DNA from 2 places in the Silvania sp. genome. Region 2 is predicted to be linked to the other one. Evidence: predicted binding sites of a transcription regulator. Region 2 holds the regulator's gene; the other holds the start of a gene.
The links. The regulator PurR, encoded in region 2, represses purine synthesis genes. The targets are predictions, from matches to a motif close to CANGCAAACGTTTGCNTG.
Positions count from the first base shown of each region.

Region 1: the regulator PurR is predicted to act here: its motif matches at 2,736-2,753, upstream of ACRDD5_RS20290 (amino acid aminotransferase).

Region 1 is NZ_JBOGBT010000103.1:54,970-59,332, reverse strand. Features, by position in the region: gene ldtD (L,D-transpeptidase) at 1-35, shown strand, start outside; gene ACRDD5_RS20300 (YcbK family protein) at 214-762, shown strand; gene ACRDD5_RS20295 (MBL fold metallo-hydrolase) at 781-1,428, shown strand; gene ACRDD5_RS20290 (amino acid aminotransferase) at 1,482-2,672, opposite strand; gene ACRDD5_RS20285 (porin) at 2,857-4,011, opposite strand.
Region 2 is NZ_JBOGBT010000046.1:40,477-44,839, reverse strand. Features, by position in the region: gene punC (purine nucleoside transporter PunC) at 1-857, opposite strand, end outside; gene punR (DNA-binding transcriptional activator PunR) at 974-1,906, shown strand; gene purR (HTH-type transcriptional repressor PurR) at 1,903-2,928, opposite strand; gene ACRDD5_RS10210 (cytochrome bd-I oxidase subunit CydH) at 3,224-3,313, shown strand; gene ACRDD5_RS10205 (MFS transporter) at 3,478-4,363, shown strand, end outside.

The sequences.
Region 1 (4,363 bases), on a different contig from region 2:
AAATTTTGGCAAAAGCCGAGCAATTGATCAGGTAAATGAAGCAGTTCTGTAAATTGAGTTGTCGTAAGTGTGGGAGAAAACGGGGCATTGCGGCTGCAAGCCCCGTCTTTCCTGGGTTTGGGTGCCTTGACGTTGGCGGTTTTGCCCGGTAATGTGCCCATCGTGCGCTGAAGTGCATACTTACGATAACATTGACCTGTAGACTTGATCATAATGGACAAATTCGACGCTAATCGCCGCAAGTTGTTGGCATTAGGGGGTATTGCGCTGGGCGCTGCCATTATTCCGACGCCAGCGTTTGCCACCCTCTCGACCCCTCGACCACGTATTTTGACTCTCAATAACCTGCATACCGGTGAGTCTCTTAAAGCCGAGTTTTTTGATGGCAAAGGCTATATTCAGGATGAGTTAGCCAGGCTGAACCATTTTTTCCGTGATTTTCGCGCGAATAAAATTAAAGCCATCGATCCAGGATTATTTGACCAGCTGTTCCGCCTGCAAGGCCTGCTGGGAACCCGCAAACCGGTCCAGCTCGTCTCCGGGTATCGTTCCCTGGATACCAATAATGAATTGCGCGCCCACAGCCGCGGGGTAGCCAAAAAAAGCTACCACACCAAGGGGCAGGCAATGGATTTTCATATTGAAGGCGTTTCGTTAGCCAATGTTCGCAAAGCTGCGTTATCTATGCGCGCAGGTGGTGTAGGATATTACCCACGTAGCAACTTTGTGCATATTGATACCGGGCCGACGCGGCACTGGTAATAACAAATCAGGAGCAGTATGAACTATCGTATTATTCCGGTCACCGCCTTCGCTCAGAACTGTTCGCTTATCTGGTGTGAACAAACCAAACTCGCTGCCCTGGTCGATCCGGGTGGCGATGCAGACAAAATCAAACAGGAAGTCGCTGCCGCTGGCGTGACCTTAATGCAGATTTTACTGACCCACGGTCATCTCGATCATGTGGGCGCGGCGGCAGAGCTGGCGCAACATTATGGTGTGCCGGTAATTGGCCCGGAAAAAGAGGATGAGTTCTGGCTGCAGGGGTTACCTTCCCAAAGCCGCATGTTCGGTCTTGATGAGTGTCTCCCGCTGACGCCCGATCGCTGGCTGAACGAAGGTGAGAGCGTTAATGTCGGCAATGTGACGCTACAGGTACTGCATTGTCCGGGGCACACGCCGGGCCATATCGTTTTCTTTGATGACCAGTCGCGTCTGCTGATCTCCGGCGACGTGATCTTCAAAGGCGGGGTAGGGCGCAGCGATTTTCCGCGCGGCGACCATGTTCAGCTGATCCGCTCGATCAAAGACAAATTATTGCCGCTTGGCGATGATGTGACGTTTCTGGCGGGGCATGGCCCGATGTCGACGCTGGGGCACGAGCGTTTACACAACCCGTTCCTGCAGGATGAAATGCCGGTCTGGTAAAAACGAATTAAAAAAGCCTGCATATGCAGGCTTTTTTGTGTCTGATGGCGATATTACAGCACAGCTACAATCGCTTCGCACAGCGGCGCCATGTTATCTGGCGTCATGCCTGCCACGTTCACACGACCGGAGGCCACCGCGTACACGCCAAACTCTTCACGCAGACGCAGAACCTGTTCTTTGGTCAGGCCGCTGAATGAGAACATGCCGTTCTGTTTGATGATGAAGCTAAAGTCGCGATCCGCGCCTTTTTCCGCCAGGGTGTTCACGAACAGCAGACGCATGCGCTGAATGCGCTGACGCATGTCGTTCAGTTCCTGTTCCCAGATGGCGCGCAGGGCGTCGTTGCTGAGAATAGTGGCAACCACTGACGCGCCGTGTGCTGGCGGGTTGGAGTAGTTAGCACGAATCACGGATTTCATCTGGCTGAATGCGCGATCCACGGTTTGCTCGTCAGATGCCACCAGCGTACAGGCGCCTACGCGCTCGTTGTAGAGGCCGAAGTTCTTGGAGTAGGAGCTGGCAACAATCAGCTCTTTATGCAGCGCGGCGAACGCGCGCAGGCCTTCTGCATCTTCTTCCAGACCACGGGCAAAGCCCTGATAGGCGAAGTCGAACAGCGGCAGCCAGCCTTTTTCAACTGACAGTTTTGCCAGCTGTTCCCACTGCTCCAGCGTCGGATCGATACCGGTTGGGTTATGGCAGCAGCCGTGGAACAGCACCACATCACCCGCCTGCGCTTCGCTCAGGCTGGCCAGCAGGCCGTCAAAGTCCAGAGTGTGGTTCACCGCGTCATAGTAGGCGTATTCACGCACTTCCAGACCCGCTGAGTTAAAGACGCTTTTGTGGTTTGGCCAGCTTGGGTTGCTCACCCAGATGGTTTTAACGTCGGTGTTTTTAGCCAGGAAATCCGCCGCCACGCGCAGCGCACCGGTACCGCCAGGGGTTTGTGCCGTGCGGGCACGTTTATCGCTAATGATCGCGTTGTCTTTGCCGAACAGCAGCTCCTGAGTGCAGCGACCAAATTCCGGGATACCATCGATGCCAAGGTAGTTTTTGGTGTTTTCGTTTTCCAGCAAGAACTGCTCGGCTTTTTTAACGCTGGTCAGCACCGGGGTTTTGCCGGTTTCATCTTTATAGACACCAATACCCAGGTTGATTTTTCCAGGGCGGTCATCGGCACGAAACAGATCGGCCAGGCCCAGAATAGGGTCGGCAGGGGCGGCGGTAATGTTCTCAAACATGACGAAGTTCCATTGTGATTACAGAAGTGAAATCCGCTATCAGGTTAACGATAGTTTTACAAAATGCCAACCGTTTGCGACGAAAAGCGTGCGGCTTTTCAAAAGTCGCCACTTTTTGCTTTCGGACATAAAAAAACAGGGCCGAAGCCCTGTTTATTAGACATATAACAAAGTGGTGTACTGATTAGAACTGGTAAACGATACCCACAGTAGCCTGGTCGTCGGTAGACAGGCCAGCAGCTTCGGTGTATGCGCTGTCGTCCAGCAGGTTGAATTTGTACGCTGCGTACACGTTCATGTTCTTGTTGAAGTAGTACCAGGAACCCAGCTCGATGTATTTAACCAGATCTTCGTTGCCGCCAGAGAAGCCGCCACGTGCTTTCAGGTCTTTACCTTGAGACTGGACGTAGCCCAGGGAAGGACGCAGACCGAAGTCGAACTGGTACTGTACAACCGCTTCCAGGTTGTCAGTTTTGTTAGCGAAGTTGTTGTCAGCTTCACGAGTCATATTGTAGGTCTGAGCGTAAGAAACTGCAGCATAGATGTTGTTCGCATCATATTTAACAGCAGTTGCCCATGCTTCAGCGCGGCTGCCGCCAGCGCTTGCCCATGCAGCGGAGTTACCTGCTGCAACCTGCTCGTCGGTACGGTCAGCAGTTTCATAACCTGCTACCAGCGCGAAGCCTTCGCCGAAATCGTACTGTGCGGAGGTGCTGAAGCCTTCGCCGTTACCTTTCGCGCCGTTACCCGCACGGCCCAGAGTGATCTGGCCCTGGTCGTTTACGCTTGGAGCAACAACGTTGCTGCGCTCGTTTTTACCCTGATACTGCAGAGCCAGGCTCAGGCCATCAACCAGACCGAAGAAGTTGCTGTTACGGTAAGTCAGCAGGCCAGCAGAACGACCGTTCATGAAGTTGTCGGTAGCAACCCAGGAGTCGCCGCCCCATACAACGAACATATCGGTGTAAGCGCCGACGTCGTAGATTGCGCCGTAGTTACGGCCGTAGTCGATAGAACCTGCATCACCAAAGTTCAGACCCGCGAATGCCAGACGGGTGTTGGTGCTCTGAGCGCCTTCAGCGCTAGAGGCGTTCATGTTGTATTCCCAGTGACCGTAACCAGTCAGCTGGTCGTTGATCTGGGTTTCGCCTTTGAAGCCGATACGCGCATAGGTGCTGTCGGAGTTATCGGAGTGACCAGTGGTGGTCCAGCCGTGCTCGCCTACTGCTTTACCGTAGAAGTCCAGCTTGTTAGCGTTTTTGTTATAGATTTCTGCTGCGTTAGCTGCACCGGCTGCCAGCAGGGCAGGGATAACCACTGCCAGGATATTGCGCTTCATCATTATTTATTACCCTCATTGGTTTTTTTATGACACTCGCCACTGCCGTCAATAAATTCTGTCAATAAATATTTCCGGAACTATTGATGAGAGTTTGGTGTCTTTATGTATCTGACAGGCATCTTTCCATTCAAATAACCGTTTCGCTAGCCTGAAAGTGCTACAAACATCAAGAATCAGTTACAAGAAGAAAATATGTGTAACAAAACATGTATTTTAAGGAACTTTGTGAACTATCTCAAACTTCGGCGTTGAGTGGCGAAAATTAAACCTCCTCCATTTCTATCTATATGAATTGCTTATAATAATTTTAGATAACATCTTTTTTTATGGCGCGAACCATTAGCATACT
Region 2 (4,363 bases):
GCCCAGGTTGCGATGACGCTGAGCGCATACAGGCCCAGCAGCCACGGCAGCATCTGAGGTCCTTGCCATTTTTGCAGCGCGGCGCGACAGCCGTAACCGCCAATCAGGAAGGCGATGGTTTGCGGCACGTAGCTGAGGCCGATTGCGGCCGGGCTATAGCCCATTTCGCTGAGGATAAACGGCGAGCCGGTCAGCCAGGCGAAGAAGCTTGCCGAACAGGCGGCGTAGATCAGCACGTTACCGCTATAAACACGTGAGCGCAGCAGCGATAAAAAGGTGACGCGAGATTCTGCGGGCGCTTTCGCCGTCGCAGGCTTCAGGCTAAAGGCCGGGATCATCAGCACCAGGGCGATAACGAACAGCACGGCAAAAATTGACTGCCAGTCAAAATGGGCGAGGATCCAGCTGCCGAGCAGCGGCGCCAGCGCCGGAGAAAGCCCGACCAGCGGCATAATGGTGGCGAAGATGCGGTTAACGCGCGAGGCCGGATAGTAATCGGTTACCAGCGCCTGCCAGGTGACCGCCGCAGCGCACACCCCGACCGCCTGAATAAAGCGCAGCACCAGCAGCCAGGTCGCTTCGCGGACCCACAGCATCCCCAGACAGCCGAGGGCAAAAATGGCCAGCCCGGCCAGCAGAATCGGTTTGCGTCCGAAGCGATCGGACAGCGGTCCCCACAGCAGTTGCGCAAAGGCAAAGCCTGCCAGGAACAGGCTCAGGCTGGCGCTGATGGCCGCCGCCGGGGTTTGCAAATCTTCCTGCATGACCGCAAAAGCGGGCAGGTACATGTCAGTTGCCAGGAAGCCGAGCACGCTCAGCCCGGCAAGCCAGACTAAAAATCCTTTCCCAGGTATCACTGTGTTTATTCTCCGTTATAGGTGCAGGTGTCATTGCCGCAGAGTGTAGGCAGTGCAATCCGGCTTGTGAAACGCTAATATTTGGCTGTTGCATTCAAAAATTTTGCAGGCAGAAAATGTGGTCAGAATATTCTCTAGAAGTGGTGGATGCCGTCGCGCGCAACGGCAGTTTTAGCGGTGCAGCGCAGGAGCTGCACCGGGTGCCTTCTGCCATCAGCTATACGGTGCGTCAGCTGGAGGAGTGGCTGGCGGTGCCGCTGTTTGAACGGCGTCACCGGGATGTGGAGCTGACGCCCGCCGGGGTGTGGTTTCTCAAGGAGGGGCGATCTGTTATCAAAAAAATGCAGATCACCCGAGAACAGTGTCAGCAGATTGCCAACGGCTGGCGAGGCCATCTGTCGATTGCGGTGGATAATATTGTGCGCCCCGAGCGCACCCGGCAGATGATCGTTGATTTCTATCGTCACTTTTCTGACGTGGAGCTGCGGGTGTCCCAGGAGGTCTTCAATGGCGTCTGGGATGCGCTGGCGGACGGCAGGGTCGAGATGGCGATCGGTGCGACCCAGGCTATCCCGGTAGGGGGGCGCTATGCGTTTCGCGATATGGGCACCCTGAGCTGGAACTGCGTGGTGGCCAGCCACCATCCGCTGGCCGCGATGGCAGGGCCGCTCAGCGATGATACTTTGCGCAACTGGCCATCGCTGGTGCGGGAAGATACCTCACGTTCGTTGCCGAAGCGCATCACCTGGCTGCTGGATAATCAGCGGCGGATCGTGACCCCGGACTGGGAGTCGTCAGCGTCCTGTCTCTCTGCCGGACTGTGCGTGGGGATGGTACCGGCGCACGTCGCCCGACCGTGGATTGACAGTGGCAAGTGGGTGGCGCTGTCGCTGGAAAATCCCTTCCCGGATGCCGCCTGCTGCCTGACCTGGCAGCAAAACGATATCTCTCCGGCCCTGGCGTGGCTGCTGGCGTATCTCGGCGATAGCGAAACGATGAATAAGGAATGGCTGCGGGAGCCAGAGGGGCTGGCTCCCGGGGAGGATTAACGGCGGTAGTCGCGGAAAGGACCATCCGCGACCGAGCGGCGTTCGATCAGACGCGGATGCACTTCAATGGAGTGTGACTCTTCGCGCTTGCTGACAATACGATCCAGCAACATATTGAAGGCCGTCTCCCCCAGCGAATCTTTCGGCTGGTGGATGGTGGTCAGCGCCGGCGTAAAGAAGCGCGCGTTGCGCACGTTATCATAGCCGATCAGCGAAATATCCTGCGGGACGCGCAGGCCCATTTCGTCGGCGGCGCACAGCGCGCCCATCGCCATAATATCCCCGCCGCAGAATATCGCCGTCGGACGCGGGCTCTGGGAGAGGATCTGCTGCATCGCGCGGTAGCCGGATTCCGGCTCAAAGTCGCCCTGCACAATCCAGTTTTCCGGCACAGTGATCAGCGTCTCTTCCATCGCTTTCATAAAGCCTGCCAGTCGACCGGCGCCGGTGTTGCGCTCCAGCGGCCCTGGAATCACGCCAATTTCGCGGTGGCCGCGTTCGATCAGATACCGACCGGCCATATACCCGCCTTCAAAGGCGTTATCGATTACCGAGTCGGTAAAGTCGGCTTTGGCTTCGCCCCAGTCCATCACCACCATCGGAATATTGCGATACTCCTCCAGCATATTGAGCAGCGATTCCGGGTATTCGGAACACATCACCAGCAGGCCATCAACGCGCTTTTGCGCCATCATCGACAGATAGGCCCGCTGTTTCTCGAGGCTGTTCCAGGCGTTGCCCAGAATCAGGGTGTAGCCTTTCTGGAAGCAATTCTTCTCTACGGCTTCAATAATTTCAGCAAAATAGGGCGCTTCGCTGCTGGTCGCCAGTAAGCCGATTGTCTTGGTGTGATTCACTTTCAGGCTGCGGGCCACGGCGCTTGGAGAATAGTGCAGCTCTTTAATCGCCGCCCAGACGTTGTTGCGCGTCTCTTCCGCGACAAAGCGCGTTTTGTTAATCACATGTGATACGGTTGTAGTGGAAACGTTTGCGCGTTTCGCCACGTCTTTAATTGTTGCCATCAGATGTCACTCCAGACCATATCTAAGCTCCTGAAAAACCAATAGGTAAACGTTTGCCTTCACTCGCCCTAATTGCGCAATTTGAATTGCGGTACGCCGGGAAAACGACACAGGACGTCAGGAGGGGGTCAATGGCCGGTACGCTAATAAATTTAGCGTGGAATTTTGGCTGATCTTGACCAAAAGGGGAAGAACAAAAACGGTAATCCACCTAAAACCCGCAAGATTTTTGCTGTGAACTGTGTAAAAATGAGCAAGCTCACTCTTCATGGGGTGATTAAAAGGAGAAAAATTGATGAGTACCGATCTTAAGTTTTCGCTGGTTACGACCGTTATTGTCCTGAGTTTGATCGTGGCGAGTGCTTTCACTGCTGCGCTGCACTGATCGATACGGGGGAGCCTGCTCTCCCTCGTTTCTCCTGGCTGATTGTTACGCCTCCTGCAATAATCTTTTGCCAAAATGTAAACTTCTCATTTTTTGTGATTGATGTCATGCTTTCGCCTTCATTGTTCTGTGTCGCGTGACGACACGGTGTCTGGAGTTGAAGTATGAAAATCAATTTTCCCCTGCTGGCCCTGGCGATTGGTGCATTTGGCATTGGCACCACTGAATTCTCCCCGATGGGATTGTTACCGGTCATCGCCCGGGGTGTGGATGTTTCTATTCCCGCCGCAGGAATGCTGATCAGTGCCTATGCCATCGGTGTGATGGTGGGGGCACCGCTGATGACGCTTCTCCTGTCGCATCGTGGCCGTCGTAATGCGCTGATCTTCCTGATGGCGATTTTTACCGTTGGTAACGTGCTGTCGGCCCTCGCGCCGGATTACACCACCCTGATGCTGTCCCGCATCCTCACCAGCCTGAACCACGGGGCCTTCTTTGGCTTGGGCTCAGTGGTGGCTGCAAGCGTGGTGCCTAAACATAAGCAGGCGAGCGCAGTGGCTACCATGTTTATGGGGCTGACGATTGCCAATATTGGCGGCGTCCCGGCGGCGACGTGGATGGGCGAAGTGATTGGCTGGCGGATGTCGTTCCTTGCGACTGCGGGGCTTGGCGTGGTGGCGATGATCGCGCTGTTCTTCTCGTTGCCGAAAGGCGGGGCGGGTGAAAAGCCGGAGGTGCGCAAAGAGTTGGCGGTGCTGATGCGCCCGCAGGTGCTGTCTGCGTTGCTGACCACGGTGCTGGGCGCCGGGGCAATGTTTACCCTCTATACCTATATTTCGCCGGTGCTGCACGACATCAACCAGGCGACCCCGGCCTTTGTCACTGCCATGCTGGTGCTGATCGGCGTTGGGTTCTCGCTGGGTAACTACCTGGGCGGCAAGCTGGCGGATAAGTCAGTGAATGGCACGCTGAAGGGCTTTTTACTGCTGCTGATCGTGATTATGCTGGCAATTCCCTGGCTGGCACGCAATGAGATCGGCGCGGCAATTG